2 regions of the Psychromonas ingrahamii 37 genome follow, and region 1 is predicted to be linked to the other one. Evidence: riboswitches for the same ligand, from Rfam matches in the RefSeq annotation. Region 1 holds a riboswitch; the other holds the start of a gene.
What was found. A riboswitch is a leader RNA that binds a small molecule or an ion and turns the genes downstream of it on or off. The one in region 1 is predicted to bind thiamine pyrophosphate.

Region 2: another riboswitch for thiamine pyrophosphate. It lies ahead of thiD (bifunctional hydroxymethylpyrimidine kinase/phosphomethylpyrimidine kinase); the one in region 1 lies ahead of thiC (phosphomethylpyrimidine synthase ThiC).

What each region holds. Positions count from the first base shown of each region.
Region 1 covers NC_008709.1:458,847-466,264, forward strand. Annotated here, with positions in the region: gene menA (1,4-dihydroxy-2-naphthoate octaprenyltransferase) at 1-254, shown strand, start outside; gene fusA (elongation factor G) at 482-2,578, shown strand; gene PING_RS20370 (hypothetical protein) at 2,640-2,801, shown strand; TPP riboswitch at 3,542-3,685, shown strand; gene thiC (phosphomethylpyrimidine synthase ThiC) at 3,764-5,734, shown strand; gene thiE (thiamine phosphate synthase) at 5,796-7,298, shown strand; gene PING_RS01925 (HesA/MoeB/ThiF family protein) at 7,367-7,418, shown strand, end outside.
Region 2 covers NC_008709.1:2,892,039-2,899,456, reverse strand. Annotated here, with positions in the region: gene glk (glucokinase) at 1-563, shown strand, start outside; gene PING_RS12260 (glycoside hydrolase family 13 protein) at 723-2,429, shown strand; gene PING_RS21015 (putative transcriptional regulator) at 2,702-3,076, opposite strand; gene PING_RS21010 (LysR family transcriptional regulator) at 3,081-3,476, opposite strand; TPP riboswitch at 4,034-4,133, shown strand; gene thiD (bifunctional hydroxymethylpyrimidine kinase/phosphomethylpyrimidine kinase) at 4,206-5,057, shown strand; gene PING_RS12245 (ABC transporter ATP-binding protein) at 5,041-5,829, shown strand; gene PING_RS12240 (ABC transporter permease) at 5,822-6,619, shown strand; gene PING_RS12235 (ABC transporter substrate-binding protein) at 6,669-7,418, shown strand, end outside.

The sequences.
Region 1 (7,418 bases):
CTTTTATCTATCACTTGTCCCTTATTGTCGGTGCTTTTATCTGTGCCGTTTACTATTTTAGTCAGCTTGAAAATGTACAAGCCTGGCAATTTATTTTTTTGCTTAGCTTTAGTCCGCTAATCAAGAGTTGTCTGATATTAAAGGAGGCGATCTCCAAAGATATTCGTGACGGTCAGGTATTTAATGATGAGCTTAAAAACACGGCATTATCCACCTTTGTTTTTAGTCTTTTATTTGCGCTGGTATTAATTTAGATGCATTAAACCCATTTTTAGTTTCTTACCACTTTCAGAACTTGGATAAGCGCGCTTTTGTACGCTTATTTTAACCGGAGCTTAGCTGTTTTTATAAAAACCACTAAAAAGATGGCTAAAAAAGCAACATATTTTATTTTATTTTTAATTCCGTGTTCTGTTTAACGCTAATACTTGTATAATGCTGCCGGAATATTGATTCAATTTTTTACTAAAGAGTATATAAAATGAAAGATTTAAGTAAATACAGAAATATTGGTATTTTTGCCCATGTTGATGCGGGTAAAACAACAACCACAGAGCGTATCCTAAAACTGACTGGTACAATCCACAAAACCGGTGAAGTGCATGATGGTGAATCTACAACTGACTTTATGGAACAGGAAGCTGAGCGCGGTATTACTATCCAGTCTGCAGCGGTAACTTGTTTCTGGAAAGACCACCGTTTTAACGTTATTGATACTCCTGGGCACGTTGACTTCACAGTAGAAGTTTACCGTTCTCTCAAAGTATTGGATGGCGGCATCGGTGTATTCTGTGGTAGTGGTGGTGTTGAACCGCAATCAGAAACAAACTGGCGTTATGCGAATGACTCAAAAGTTGCACGTATTATCTTTGTTAATAAATTAGACCGTATGGGTGCTGATTTTTACCGCGTGATTGAGCAGACTAAAAAAGTACTAGGTGCTAACCCGCTAGTCATGGTTTTACCTATCGGTATTGAAGATGAATTCAGTGGTGTTGTTGACTTATTAACACGTAAAGCATATATCTGGGATGCGACTGGTCTTCCAGAAAACTATGAAATTACTGATATTCCAGCTGATATGCTTGAATTGACTGAAGAATACCGTGAAAAATTGATCGAAACTGCCGTTGAGCAAGACGATGATCTAATGGAAGCGTACCTGGAAGAGGGTGTTGAGCCTTCTATGGAAGAACTTAAACGTTGTATCCGTAAAGGAACACGTACTATGGAATTCTTCCCAGCTTACTGTGGTTCTGCCTTCAAAAACAAAGGTATTCAAAATATTCTTGACGCTGTTGTTGATTACCTGCCTTCTCCAACAGAAGTTGATCCACAACCACTTACGGATGAAGAAGGCGAACCAACTGGTAAGTTTGCAACTGTCTCTACAGAAGAAACATTTAAAGCCTTAGCATTTAAAATTATGGATGACCGTTTTGGTGCTTTAACCTTTATACGTATCTATTCCGGTACGCTTAAGAAAGGCGATACCATCCTTAACTCCTTTACGGGTAAAACTGAGCGTGTTGGCCGTATGGTTGAGATGCAGGCAGATGATCGTAAAGAGCTATCCGCAGCACAAGCCGGTGATATCATGGCTATCGTTGGTATGAAGAACAACGTTCAAACGGGCCACACTTTATGTGATCCTAAAGACCCGATTATCCTGGAAGCAATGGTATTCCCTAACCCGGTAATCTCTATCTCTGTTACACCTAAAGATAAAGGTTCAACTGAGAAGATGGGTATTGCTATCGGTAAAATGGTTGCAGAAGATCCAACCTTTAAAGTTGAAACTGATGTTGATTCAGGTGAAACTATCCTGTCTGGTATGGGTGAGCTTCACTTGGATATCAAAGTTGATATCCTTAAGCGTACCTACGGTGTTGACCTTGCTGTTGGTGAACCTCAAGTTGCTTACCGTGAAACTATCACCGAAGAAATTGAAGATAGCTACACACATAAGAAACAGTCTGGTGGTTCTGGTCAGTTCGGTAAAATTGATTACCGTATCAAGCCTGGTGAACCAGGTAGTGGTTTCGTCTTCACTTCTAAAGTTGTTGGCGGTAACGTACCAAAAGAATTCTTCCCGGCGATTGAGAAAGGCTTTAAGGGAATGATGGATACCGGTGTACTAGCTGGCTTCCCAGTACTTGACGTTGAAGTTGAAGTTTATGATGGTGGTTTCCATGCCGTCGATTCATCTGCAGTTGCATTTGAATTAGCAGCACGTGGTGCATTCCGTCAGTCAATTCCAAAAGCGGGTGCACAACTTCTTGAACCAATCATGGCTGTAGATGTATTTACGCCTGATGATCACGTGGGTGATGTTATCGGTGACCTTAACCGTCGTCGTGGTATGATTGCCGGCCAAGAAGCAGGAACTAGTGGTGTTCGTATTAAAGCTGACGTACCTCTTTCAGAAATGTTTGGTTACATTGGTTCTCTACGTACAATGACATCAGGCCGTGGTCAGTTCTCTATGCTGTTTAAAAACTATATGCCTTGTCCAAACAATGTTGCTGAAGGCGTAATCGAAAAAGTTAAAGCTGATAAAGCTGCTAAAAAGAAATAGTTTCTTTTAAATAACTTTTAAGATTAATAAACCTCGTTATCCATGATAGCGGGGTTTTTTTATGTCTGCCTGCAAAAATATCTGGGCACATATATTCAGTTCTTTACGTACAATGACATTAGTCCGTGGTCAGTTCTCTATGCTGTTTAAAAACTATATGCCTTGTCCAAACAATGTTGCTGAAGGCGTAATCGAAAAAGTTAAAGCGGATAAAGTTATTTAAAAGAAATAGTTTCTTTTAAATAACTTTTAAGATTAATAGACCTCGTTATCCATGATAGCGGGGTTTTTTTATGTCTGCCTGCAAAAATATCTGGGCACATATATTCAGTTTTTTACGTACAAATGCAGCAGGGCGAATTAGACGACAGTCTAGTGTTATGGGCGGAGGAGCTCTGCGACTCCTGTTCGTGGTCAGTTTTCGATGCTGTTTAAAAACTACATGCCTTGTCCAAATAATGTTGCTGAAGGCGTAATCGAAAAAGTTAAAGCTGATAAAGTGGCTTAAAAGAAATAGTTTCTTTTAAATAACTTTTAAGATTAATAGACCTCGTTATCCATGATAGTGGGGTTTTTTTATGTCTGCCTGCAAAAATATCTGGGCACATATATTCAGTTCTTTACGTATAATGACATTAGTCAGTGGTCAGTTCTCTATACTGTTTAAAAACTACATGCCTTGTCCAAACAATGTTGCTGAAGGCGTAATCGAAAAAGTTAAAGCTGATAAAGTTATTTAAAAGAAATAGTTTCTTTTAAATAACTTTTAAGATTAATAAACCTCGTTATTTCTATAACGAGGTTTTTATGGCTGTCACTTAAGCAAAATTTCCTGCACCGCCGTTAAACACTTGGTTCGTTTGTTATACCAATTCCATTCATTGAGTGATTCTATTCTGATCTGATTTAATGCCTAACATTCAGTTATTCTATTTAACTTGCCCGCTTTTTCTTCTATACTGCTGGCTCTTGTCGGAGCGCCTTCGGGCTGAGACTACTGAGTTTGCAATATGATCACCCAATAACAGGTGTTTTTTGTACAGCAAAGTGGAATCCGTGGAACCTGATTGGGTTAATACCTGCGTAGGAAACAAGCATAAAGAAAATGAATCTCCTTTCTTTACTCTTTCCACTGAATTTCGACAAGCACTCTCACTACCCAATTTAATTAAGGTAAAGAATGCTATGTCTAATCAAGTAAACTCGAATTTAAAAACCAGCAGCCGTAAAGGTTTATCCCGCAAAGCCTCCCGCCGAGCAGCGCAGGACTATATTCAAAATCTCAATAACGAATCCTACCCCAATTCAGAAAAAATTTTTATTAAGGGTGAACTTCATCCGATTAAAGTGGCAATGCGACAAATTCATCAGGCCGATACTTTGCTGGCAGGCAGTGGAGAACAGCCCGTTTTTGAAAAAAATGAAGCTATTCCCGTTTATGATACTTCCGGCCCTTATACGGATCCTAAAACGAAAATAGATGTGCATGCCGGCTTACCTAAATTACGTCAATCCTGGATTGCTGCCCGTGATGATGTTGAAACACTGGAAGGTGTCACCTCAAATTTTGCCAAGGCACGTTTGGCTAATGACAGTTTAGATGATTTGCGCTTTGCAAATCGGCCTAAACCCTTACGCGCTAAAAAAGGACAATGTGTCACCCAAATGCACTATGCACGCCGAGGTATTATTACCCCTGAAATGGAATACATTGCTATTCGTGAAAACATGGGCCGTGACCGCGTAAAATGTGAAGCGCTGCATTTTCAGCATGCGGGTCATAGTTTTGGTGCCAATCTGCAGGAAAAAATAACCCCGGAGTTTGTGCGTCAGGAAGTTGCTCGCGGACGTGCCATTATCCCGTCCAATATTAATCATCCGGAACTTGAGCCAATGATTATCGGCCGTAATTTTCTGGTAAAAGTAAATTCTAATATTGGTAACTCTTCGGTAAGCTCTTCAATTGAAGAGGAGGTTGAAAAGCTGGTTTGGTCAACGCTGTGGGGTGGTGATACGGTAATGGACTTGTCGACCGGGCGTAATATTCATGAAACCCGTGAATGGATCCTGCGTAACTCTCCCGTGCCAATCGGTACAGTACCTATCTATCAGGCACTGGAAAAAGTAAAGGGTGTGGCTGAGGATCTCAGTTGGGACGTTTTCCGTGACACCTTAATTGAACAGGCCGAGCAAGGGGTGGATTATTTTACTATTCATGCCGGTGTATTATTACGTTTTGTGCCGATGACAGCAAAACGTGTTACGGGTATTGTGTCTCGCGGCGGTTCAATCTTTGCAAAGTGGTGCTTATCGCATCATAAAGAAAACTTTGCTTATGAATATTTTCGCGAAATTTGTGAAATCTGTCAGCTATATGATGTGTCATTATCTTTAGGTGATGGTCTGCGGCCCGGATCAGTTGCAGATGCTAATGATCAGGCACAATTTGCAGAATTGGAAGTGTTAGGCGAACTGACTAAAGTTGCCTGGGAATACGATGTACAGGTGATTATTGAAGGTCCGGGTCATGTGCCGATGCAGATGATTAAAGAGAATATGGATAAACAGCTGGACGATTGTTTTGAAGCGCCATTTTATACCTTAGGGCCGCTAACCACGGATATTGCACCGGGATATGATCATATTACGTCGGGCATAGGTGCCGCGCAAATTGGTTGGTACGGTTGTGCAATGCTTTGTTATGTCACCCCAAAAGAGCATTTAGGTCTGCCAAATAAAGATGATGTAAAAGTCGGTTTAATTACTTACAAAATTGCAGCGCATGCCGCGGATTTAGCAAAAGGGCATCCAGGTGCGCAAATTCGTGATAATGCCTTGTCAAAATCACGGTTTGAATTTCGCTGGGAAGATCAGTTTAACCTCGGTTTAGATCCAGTCACCGCACGAGAATATCATGATGAAACCCTGCCGCAGGAATCCGGAAAAGTCGCGCATTTCTGCTCAATGTGCGGGCCAAAATTCTGTTCAATGAAAATTACTCAGGATGTGCGTGATTTCACTGCAAAATTAGATTCAGGTGAGATCAGTATTAAGATTTTAGATGAAACTATTACTATGACAGCAGCAGAAGGCATGGCACTTAAAGCCAAAGAATTTAACGACTCTGGTGCTGAAATTTATCAGCCAGTTTTATAAAAAAGCTGTCGGCTGTCGGCTGTTAGCTGTCAGCAGATAGCTGCTCTTGTTAAGGATAAATATGAATAAACTTGTTTGGAGTATTGGTGCTTCTGATTGCACTGGTGGTGGGGGGATTCAGGCGGATCTCCATACTTTTAAAGACTTAGGCGCTGATGGCTGCTCGGTGATTAGCGCGGTTACCGCGCAAAACTCGGCGACCGTGAGTTTGGTTGAAAGTGTATCGGAACAGATGTTCACCGATCAATTAGCCTGTTTAACGGCCGATATGCAGGCAAAGGTGATCAAAATTGGTTTAATTACCAGTGTGAAACATGTGCAGATTCTCGCTGAAAAATTGGCTGAATTTAAACAAACCTGGGCGGTGCCACCTTTTGTGATTTACGATCCGGTCGCAGTTGCATTGACGGGTGAGAAGATGGCAGAAGAAGGGCTTGTTGAGCTTATTAGAACAGCCTTACTACCCTGCATTGATTTGTTAACCGCCAATGCCGGTGAAGTACTTACCTTATCCGGTCATGCTTTAATCAGTGGTGAGTCGCTAAAACCTGCCGCTTTAAAACTCATCTCGCTGGGCTGTCAAAGTGTCTTGATTAAAGGTGGTGATTTTGAACTGGTGGATAAAATAGCGCTTGATTACTGGACAGATGGCAAGCGTGAAATCGCATTAAGCAGCGCACGACTGACTCGTATGGAGAGTCACGGCACGGGGGGCATCTTAGCCAGTGCCATTGGCGCAACTATCGCCTTGGGCTACTTTATTGAAGATGCTTTGGTGGTTGCGAAAGCCTATCTGAATCAAGAGCTAAAAGCGGCCAAAAAGCTTGGCTTCTATGGAATAGCCCATTTAGGCTGGCCAACCAATAAAACTGATTTTCCGGAAGTAGTGTTACCCGAGTCAAAAATCGGTTATGAGTTAGATCTGCCGGGGACATTGGAAGCCGGGCCCGGTTTTGCTTCCTGTGGCACTTTGAAACTGGGGCTATACCCAGTGCTGGACAGTGTTGAATGGTTGGACAAAGTCCTGAAGTTGGGGGTTAAAACCCTGCAGCTGCGAATTAAAGACAAACAACCGGAACAAGTTGAGCAGCAGATTATTGAGGCCATTGCCCTTGGACGTAAATATAATGCGCGTTTGTTTATTAATGACTACTGGCAACTGGCCATCAAACATCAGGCCTACGGGGTGCATCTTGGTCAGGAAGATATGGACGTTGCGGATTTACCCATGATTGCCGATGCGGGCCTGCGCTTAGGGCTTAGTACCCATGGTTATTATGAGATATTACGGGCGCAGCAGTTAAAACCCAGTTATATCGCACTGGGGCATATTTTCCCCACTCAAACGAAACAGATGCCATCGGATCCGCAGGGGCTAAGCCGTTTAGGAAAATATGCACAGTTGTTATCCGATATTCCAACGGTGGCGATTGGCGGCATTAATCTTGAGCGGGCTACCACAGTTTGGAAAACAGGGGTTGGCAGTATTGCAGTGGTTAGCGCAATAACCCATGCCGACTCTCCCAAAATCGCCATTGAATCATTTAATCAAGTGATCCAGTAAAAAATAGCCAAGAGTGGTGAGTTTAAGGCTCTCTACTTGAAGTATTCATAATAATATTAAGGTAAATCATGTTAACGGATCCTGAAGTATTACGTTATAGCCGTCATCTATTATTGGAAG
Region 2 (7,418 bases), 2.1 Mb from region 1:
CGGGCACGGGGCTTGGCGTTGCACATCTGGTGCAGTCTTGCGATCGCTGGTTAAGTTTACCGGGTGAAGGAGGGCATGTGGATATGGCGAGTTGTACTGAGCAAGAGGATGCGCTGATTCAGCAGCTGCGGCTCGAGCTGGGGCATGTTTCAGCGGAAAGGCTGCTTTCCGGACCGGGACTGGTTAATATCTATAAGGGTTTAGTGACCTCCGATCATCGGGTGCCTGAAATATTAACGCCCAAGCAGATTTCAGATCGCGCGCTTTCTGGAGAGTGCCATGATTGCCATCGGGCACTGAGCCTTTTTTGTGTATTGATGGGACGCTTTGCCGGTAATCTGGCGCTCAATCTTGGCACTTTCGGCGGTGTTTATATTGCCGGTGGCCTAGTGCCTCGCTTCCTTGAGTTTTTTAAAGCCTCTGGTTTCCGCGAGGCTTTTGCAGACAAAGGGCGTTTTAAAGAACATCTGGAGGCCATTCCCGTTTACGTAATTACCCATTCGCAGCCGGGTTTACTGGGTGCTGGCGCCTATCTGCGTCAGTCCCTGGGAATCACTCTTTAACGGATTTGTTAGATAATTGATGACTTCTCGGTAAAATGATTTTTCATTATCGGCGGCTATTTTATAATGCTTATTTGAGTGTGCGATACACCCCCGCGATAACATAACCGCTCAGCCTAAGTTTATTTTTTGTGCTTATTAAGTAATCGGATTATAACCATGTTAAATACAAGCAAGACAGTAACAAACAGCCATTATACAAAAAACTGGTGGAAAGAAGCGGTGGTTTACCAGATTTATCCGCGCAGTTTTATGGATTCCAATGGTGACGGTATTGGTGATCTTAAGGGTATCACCGAGCGGCTTGATTATCTTAAAGACCTTGGCATTGATGTTATCTGGATCTGCCCTATGTTCAAATCACCTAATGATGACAATGGCTATGACATCAGTGACTATCAGGAGATTATGGATGAATTTGGCAGTATGGCTGACTTCGATTGTCTGTTGGAAGCTGTGCATGCGCGTGGGATGAGATTGATTTTGGATCTAGTGGTCAACCATACCTCCGATGAGCATCCTTGGTTTGTGGAGTCCAAAGCATCTAAGGATAGCCCCAAACGAGACTGGTATATCTGGCGTGATGGTAACTTTGGTAAGGAGCCTAATAACTGGGAGAGCATCTTCAAGGGACCGGCCTGGGAGTACGATCAAAGCACTGACCAGTATTATATGCACCTGTTTTCCAAAAAGCAGCCGGATCTTAACTGGGAAAATAAGGCGGTGCGTGAAGCTATCTACAAAATGATTAACTGGTGGCTGGACAAGGGGATAGACGGTTTTCGTGTCGATGCCATTAGCCATATGAAAAAGGAGCCAGGCTTTAAAGATATGCCTAATCCGAAGGGACTCAAAAATGTGCCGTGCTGGGATAAAATGATGAATGTTGGCGGTATCATCGACTATCTTGATGGCATGTGCGACAACACCTTTAGACACTATGACATTATGACGGTAGGAGAAGCTAATGGCGTCTCTGTGAGTCAATCCAAAAACTGGGTCGGCGAGGATAAGCAGCGATTAAATATGATTTTCCAGTTTGATCACCTTAAGCTATGGGAAGATAAACCAGATGCTCAGCTGGATCTGGTTAAGCTAAAACAGATTTTTAGCAAATGGCAGAAAGGGTTGGAGAATATCGGCTGGAATGCCCTCTTTCTGGAGAACCATGATATCCCGCGAATAGTCTCTAAATGGGGGGATACAAAGCACTACTGGTTTGAAAGTGCGACCTCTTTAGCAACGATGTATTTTCTGATGCAGGGCACCCCGTTTATCTATCAGGGGCAAGAGATTGGGATGACCAATACCCAGTTTGCCAGTATTGATGATTTTAATTGTGTTGGCGCTAAAAATCAGTATGCCGAGTTGCGTAAGGAGGGGATGCCTGAGCAAGAGATCCTGCATCTGTTGGCACAAACAGGCAGGGATAATTCGCGCACGCCTATGCAGTGGGATAGCACAGTTAATGCAGGCTTTAGTTCCGGTACACCTTGGCTCAAGGTAAATCCAAACTATCAACGTATTAATGTTGCGCAGCAAGAATTGGACAAAGGATCTATTCTGAATTTTTATCGCCAGCTGATTGCCCTGCGTAAGGCCGAACCGGTATTGGTTTATGGTCATTATGATTTATTGCTTGAAAATGATCTGCAGATTTACGCCTATACGCGCACCTTAGGGGAGCAGCAGTTGCTGATTATGTGTAACTTGACAGGCTTGTCTGCACAATATATGCATCCAGACTGTCTACCAAAGAGTGAACATCTGTTACTGGGTAATTACTCTGTGGCCACGCATGGAGCCGAAAATAGTCTGGTATTAAATCCCTTTGAGGCTAGAATCTACCGCCTGTGCAAGGCTTAATATCTGTTTCCCGTTAGCAATCAAAATACTGATTTTTACACCTTCAATAATAACAGATAGTTAGGTGTTGCGGCTCGTTTCACTGGCTGATTGTTAATCAGCCAGTTGAGCTTGCGTTATGTGGTGTTCTTTTTGCCGCTATCTGTAGCGTAATACCAAATCCATTAAATTCATGCCTTACTTTTATGTGTTTTCCGGCGCCTAAATAGATCATCTAATAAGTGGAATTGGTATAATGCGCCAAGTTTAAGCTCTCTTCTGAACTACTTGAATCACACCTCCCCTTTGATATAAGGATTATTTTTTATGAGATCTTTAAACTGCTCCAACAACCTGATGCTTTGCTTATCCTGTTGGCCATCTTTATGGAGATAAGCCCCAATGGTGGCTTTGCTGAAACACTCCTGCATCTGAAGAGGGACAATATCAAAGGTTTCAAAATATGTTTTCATGCCGGCAGGGTAGAGTAAAAGCGCGTCGCTGTTTTGTAATAAATCGATCGCTGTTAAAAATGAGTTGGTATTATAAGTCACCTTTTCATGCAGATAGTGGCGTTTGAGAAAAGATCTCATTTCAGGGCTTTGCTGCTGCAAATGGGCAAAGCGTTTTTTCGACGTCCCTAGATGAACCGAGGGAAAGTGCGCCATATCCTCATTGCTGCAGATGATCACCTACGTCGATGGTGATATTGCTGTGCGGGTAAGCATTTTGGAAGTTCTGCACACAGTCGCGAATAAAGAGGTGCCACCAAGCGTCACCGCAGCCTATTTTAAGTTCGTATTGATGCCTGAGCTTATTTTTATCGAGCTTATTGAGGGTATTTTGATAGAGGTGCTGCATCATTTTCGCTTGCTCATAGAGCAGTTTCCCACTTGACGTGAGCGTGATCCCTTTAGAGTTGCGATTAAATAACTTGGTTTCAAGCTTTTCCTCTAATTTATTCATGTTATGACTTAAGGTAGGTTGGCTTAAACAGAGTTTGTTGGCAGCTTGTGTCACATTTTGTGCTTTTGCGACCTGAATGAATTGAAGCATTAACTTGAACATTGCTGCCCTTGTCGTAATAGATAAATTCTATGATCTGGCCATTATAATAGTGTTTTTGTATGGCTATGTTGGCATCGCTCACTGTGTCAGAAATTTTTCAAGTGGGCAATCGAGGCGAGAAAAAAGTGCTTGGCAGGAAGTTTGCTTTTAGGAAAAAGCAGTAAATTAATAATAAGGCGGGTTGTGAGGTGATTTATGGCATTGCTGCTGTAGGTCGAAATAAGCCCCTTTGATCTAAATTCTCAATGCTGCTCTCTTTTTTATCGGAAGGCTGCGTCCAATTTTTTTCTGCATAGTTAACTAAAGTGAGTACTTTTTAATTAATTTATGATTATTTCCCTCGTCCTTTAACGACCTGTCTTTTCGACCTAAAGGTCCGGGCTTCACGCACAATAGGTGAAGACAATTTACAGCACAGTTGTTGATGATTTCAACAAATCTGTCTGATTAATTTTTTAGTTTTTTGTGTGATTTCTGAGTCTTTCGATTGCTATGAAAATGAGCTCCCTTACGCAAGGGAACCCTTGCTCTTTCAAAAAAACTTGTTATTATTGCTGCAAATATAGTCGGGGGGCCTGAAGGCTGAGATCGCATAGTGCGAAACCCGTTGAACCTGATTCAGTTAATACTGGCGTAGGGAACTATAAGTCTTGTTTTTGATTCTCTCTGCTACACCTATCTTAAATATTTGGCTTGATATAGTTCCTTTTACCCGTTATAGGAGCTTTTATGTCAAACCTTAGTGCAACTTCTACTGCTCAAAATTCATCAACGCCTATCGTGCTGACTATTGCCGGATCCGACAGTGGTGGTGGAGCAGGTATTCAAGCCGATATTAAAGCCATTTCAGCAACGGGCGGTTACGCCTGTTCTGTGATCACTGTGATTACCGCTCAAAACACCCTTGGGGTGTCCGCTATTTTCCCTATTCCCCTTGAACATATAGAAAAGCAACTTGATGCGGTTTTTAGCGATCTGAATGTGGTTGCTGTTAAGGTTGGGATGTTGGCTGATTGCGACATAATCAAACTCGTGGCAGCAAAAATAAGACAGTATCGTCCTGCCTTTTTAGTGGTTGATCCGGTGATGATCGCAACCAGCGGAGACTTATTGCTGAAAGCATATTCGATTAGTACACTGAAATCGGAACTGCTTCCTCTTGCAGATCTTATCACGCCTAATCTGCCCGAAGCGGCGGAATTGATTTCTTCAGATGTGCCAACCAATAAAGAGGGCATGGAGAAGATGATCGGCAAACTCCGTAAATTGAAATTTAATGCGCTGCTGCTTAAAGGGGGGCATTTGATTGATGATGAAAATAGTAATGATCTGCTTATCCTACCTAATCATGTTGAACAGTTAAACGCCATCCGTATCAATACGCTTAATACCCATGGTACAGGTTGCACACTTTCGTCGGCAATCGCCTCCTATCTGGCGCAGGGTAATGATCTTTTACGTGCGGTGCAGCTGGGCAAAGACTATATTTCGCAAGCGATCGCGCATGCCGACGAATTAGATGTCGGGCAGGGTCATGGCCCGGTAAACCATTTCTTTGTCGGACATGCGAATGTCCGTTAGCACGCGGCCTTTATCAGTTAAAAGTCCTGCCCTGCAGATAGATATCTCTGCGGGTTATCTGCGTTATACCGGCAGTAAAGCGGCCACATTACAGGGTATTAATATGAGATTCCCTGCCGGGCAATGGACCTGTATTTTGGGCCGCAGTGGTTGTGGGAAAACTTCATTGCTTCGTTATCTGGCCGGTTTGCTTGATCAGCAAGTCAGTTGGTCTGGCGAGCTTACGATCACACCTCCCCAATTTGATTTGAAAAATAACATTGCTTATATGGCGCAACAGGACTTGTTGATGCCATGGCTGTCGGTGCTGGACAACGTTACCTTAAGCGCTAAATTCGGTAATACTATTACGCCTGTTCACAAAGAAGCTGCCTTGGCCTTGCTTGAAAAGGTTGGACTTTTAGATAGTGCCGACTGCTTGCCTCAAAAACTGTCGGGTGGTATGCGCCAGCGTGTCGCGCTGGTGCGCACATTAATGCAGAATAAGCCCGTGATATTAATGGATGAACCCTTTTCTGCCGTGGATGCGGTAACACGTTACCGCTTGCAGGATATGGCTTGTGAACTGCTCAAAGATAAAACCGTTGTTTTGATTACCCACGATCCGCAGGAAGCAATTCGCCTGGCGGATAAGATCTACATTATGCAGGGAAAACCCAGTTCAGCCGAGTCTTTAAAGGTACCCGCTTCTTTAACACCCCGTCAATTTGATGCCGAGTGTGCACAACTTCAGCAGTCTATTATGGCATATCTGGAGCGCTCAGATGCCTGATGTCAGCGTCTTAGATAGTCAGCCAGCTTCGACAAAATATAAAAAAATAGTTCTTAAACCCCTTCTGCGCATTATGATAAGCGTGCTAATTATTCTGGGTTTATGGCAGGCAGTGGTGGTTTTTTTTGAGATGCCTTCCTTTATTTTACCTGCTCCTTTAGAAGTATTTGCAAGACTGCTGCAACGCTATGACGTTCTGCTTAAACATACTTTGGTCACGGCACAAGAAATTATTCTGGGCCTGTTTTTAGGCCTGTTTATGGGGTTGTTTTTTGCCCTGCAGATGCTGTTATTTAAGCCGGTTAAACATTGGCTCTTACCCATTTTGATTGCCAGTCAGGCGATTCCCGTGTTTGCGCTTGCCCCCGTGCTGATGCTTTGGCTGGGTTATGGGATCGCCTCCAAAATAGTGATGGCCGCGTTAATCATCTTTTTTCCGGTGACGACCTGCTGCTACGATGGGCTGCGTAATACTCCGTCGGGTTATCTTGATCTTGCACAAACCATGGGGGCGACAAAATGGCAGATGCTGCGCCATATTCAGTTTCCAGCCTCTTTACCGACACTGGCTTCCGGTATTCGGGTTGCCGTGGTGATTGCGCCTATTGGTGCAATAGCAGGGGAGTGGGTTGGCTCGAGCGAAGGTTTGGGTTATCTGATGTTACAGGCCAATGCCCGAATGATGATAGATGAAATGTTTGCCGCACTGTTTATCTTATCTCTCTTGTCCGTCCTGCTTTATTTTGTTGCTGAAAAGTTGTTAAAAAAATTTATACCTTGGGAAGTTTAATCAGAAAGAGCGTTATTGATAAATGCTCTGCTATAAAAAAGGAAATACAATGAAAAAAAGAATAATCTTAAGTGCAGTTGCATTAATGTTAGCGCTGCCGGTACAGGCCGAGATGAAAAAATTGACCCTGATGCTGGACTGGTTTGTTAACCCCAACCACGGACCCGTGGTGATTGCCCAGCAGCGCGGTTATTTTAAACAACAAGGCCTTGAGGTTGATATTCAAGAGCCGGGCGATCCGAGCATACCCGCTAAATTGGTTGCAGCCAATAAAGTGGATTTGGCTATCTCTTATCAGCCTAGTTTAATTATGGATGTGGCTGCGGGTCTGCCTCTTATCCGCTCTGCGACTTTGATTGCTACGCCGCTTAATACTTTGACCATATTAGACAATAATAAGATTAAAAAACTATCTGATCTTAAAGGTAAAAAAATTGGCATTTCCATTGCGGGTAATGAAGAGGCGACTATCAGCACGATGTTGAAAACACAGGGTGTTAACTATGATGAGGTGGAGATTATCAATATTGGTTGGGCTTTGTCTGCCTCGCTTGCCTCGGGAAAGGTCGATGCAACCTGGGGAGGATTCCGCAATTTTGAAACAAACCAGCTAGCACTTGAAGGCATTAAGGCAAAATCTTTCTTCCCTGAAGAGCACGGAGTACCGCCCTATGATGAACTTGTCTTTGTAGCGAATGCCGACAGCTATGATAAAGCGGCGATTCTGGCATTTAATAAAGCCCTGGAGCAGGCGACAATCTACATTGTAAACCACCCCGAAGAATCCTGGAAAGAGTTT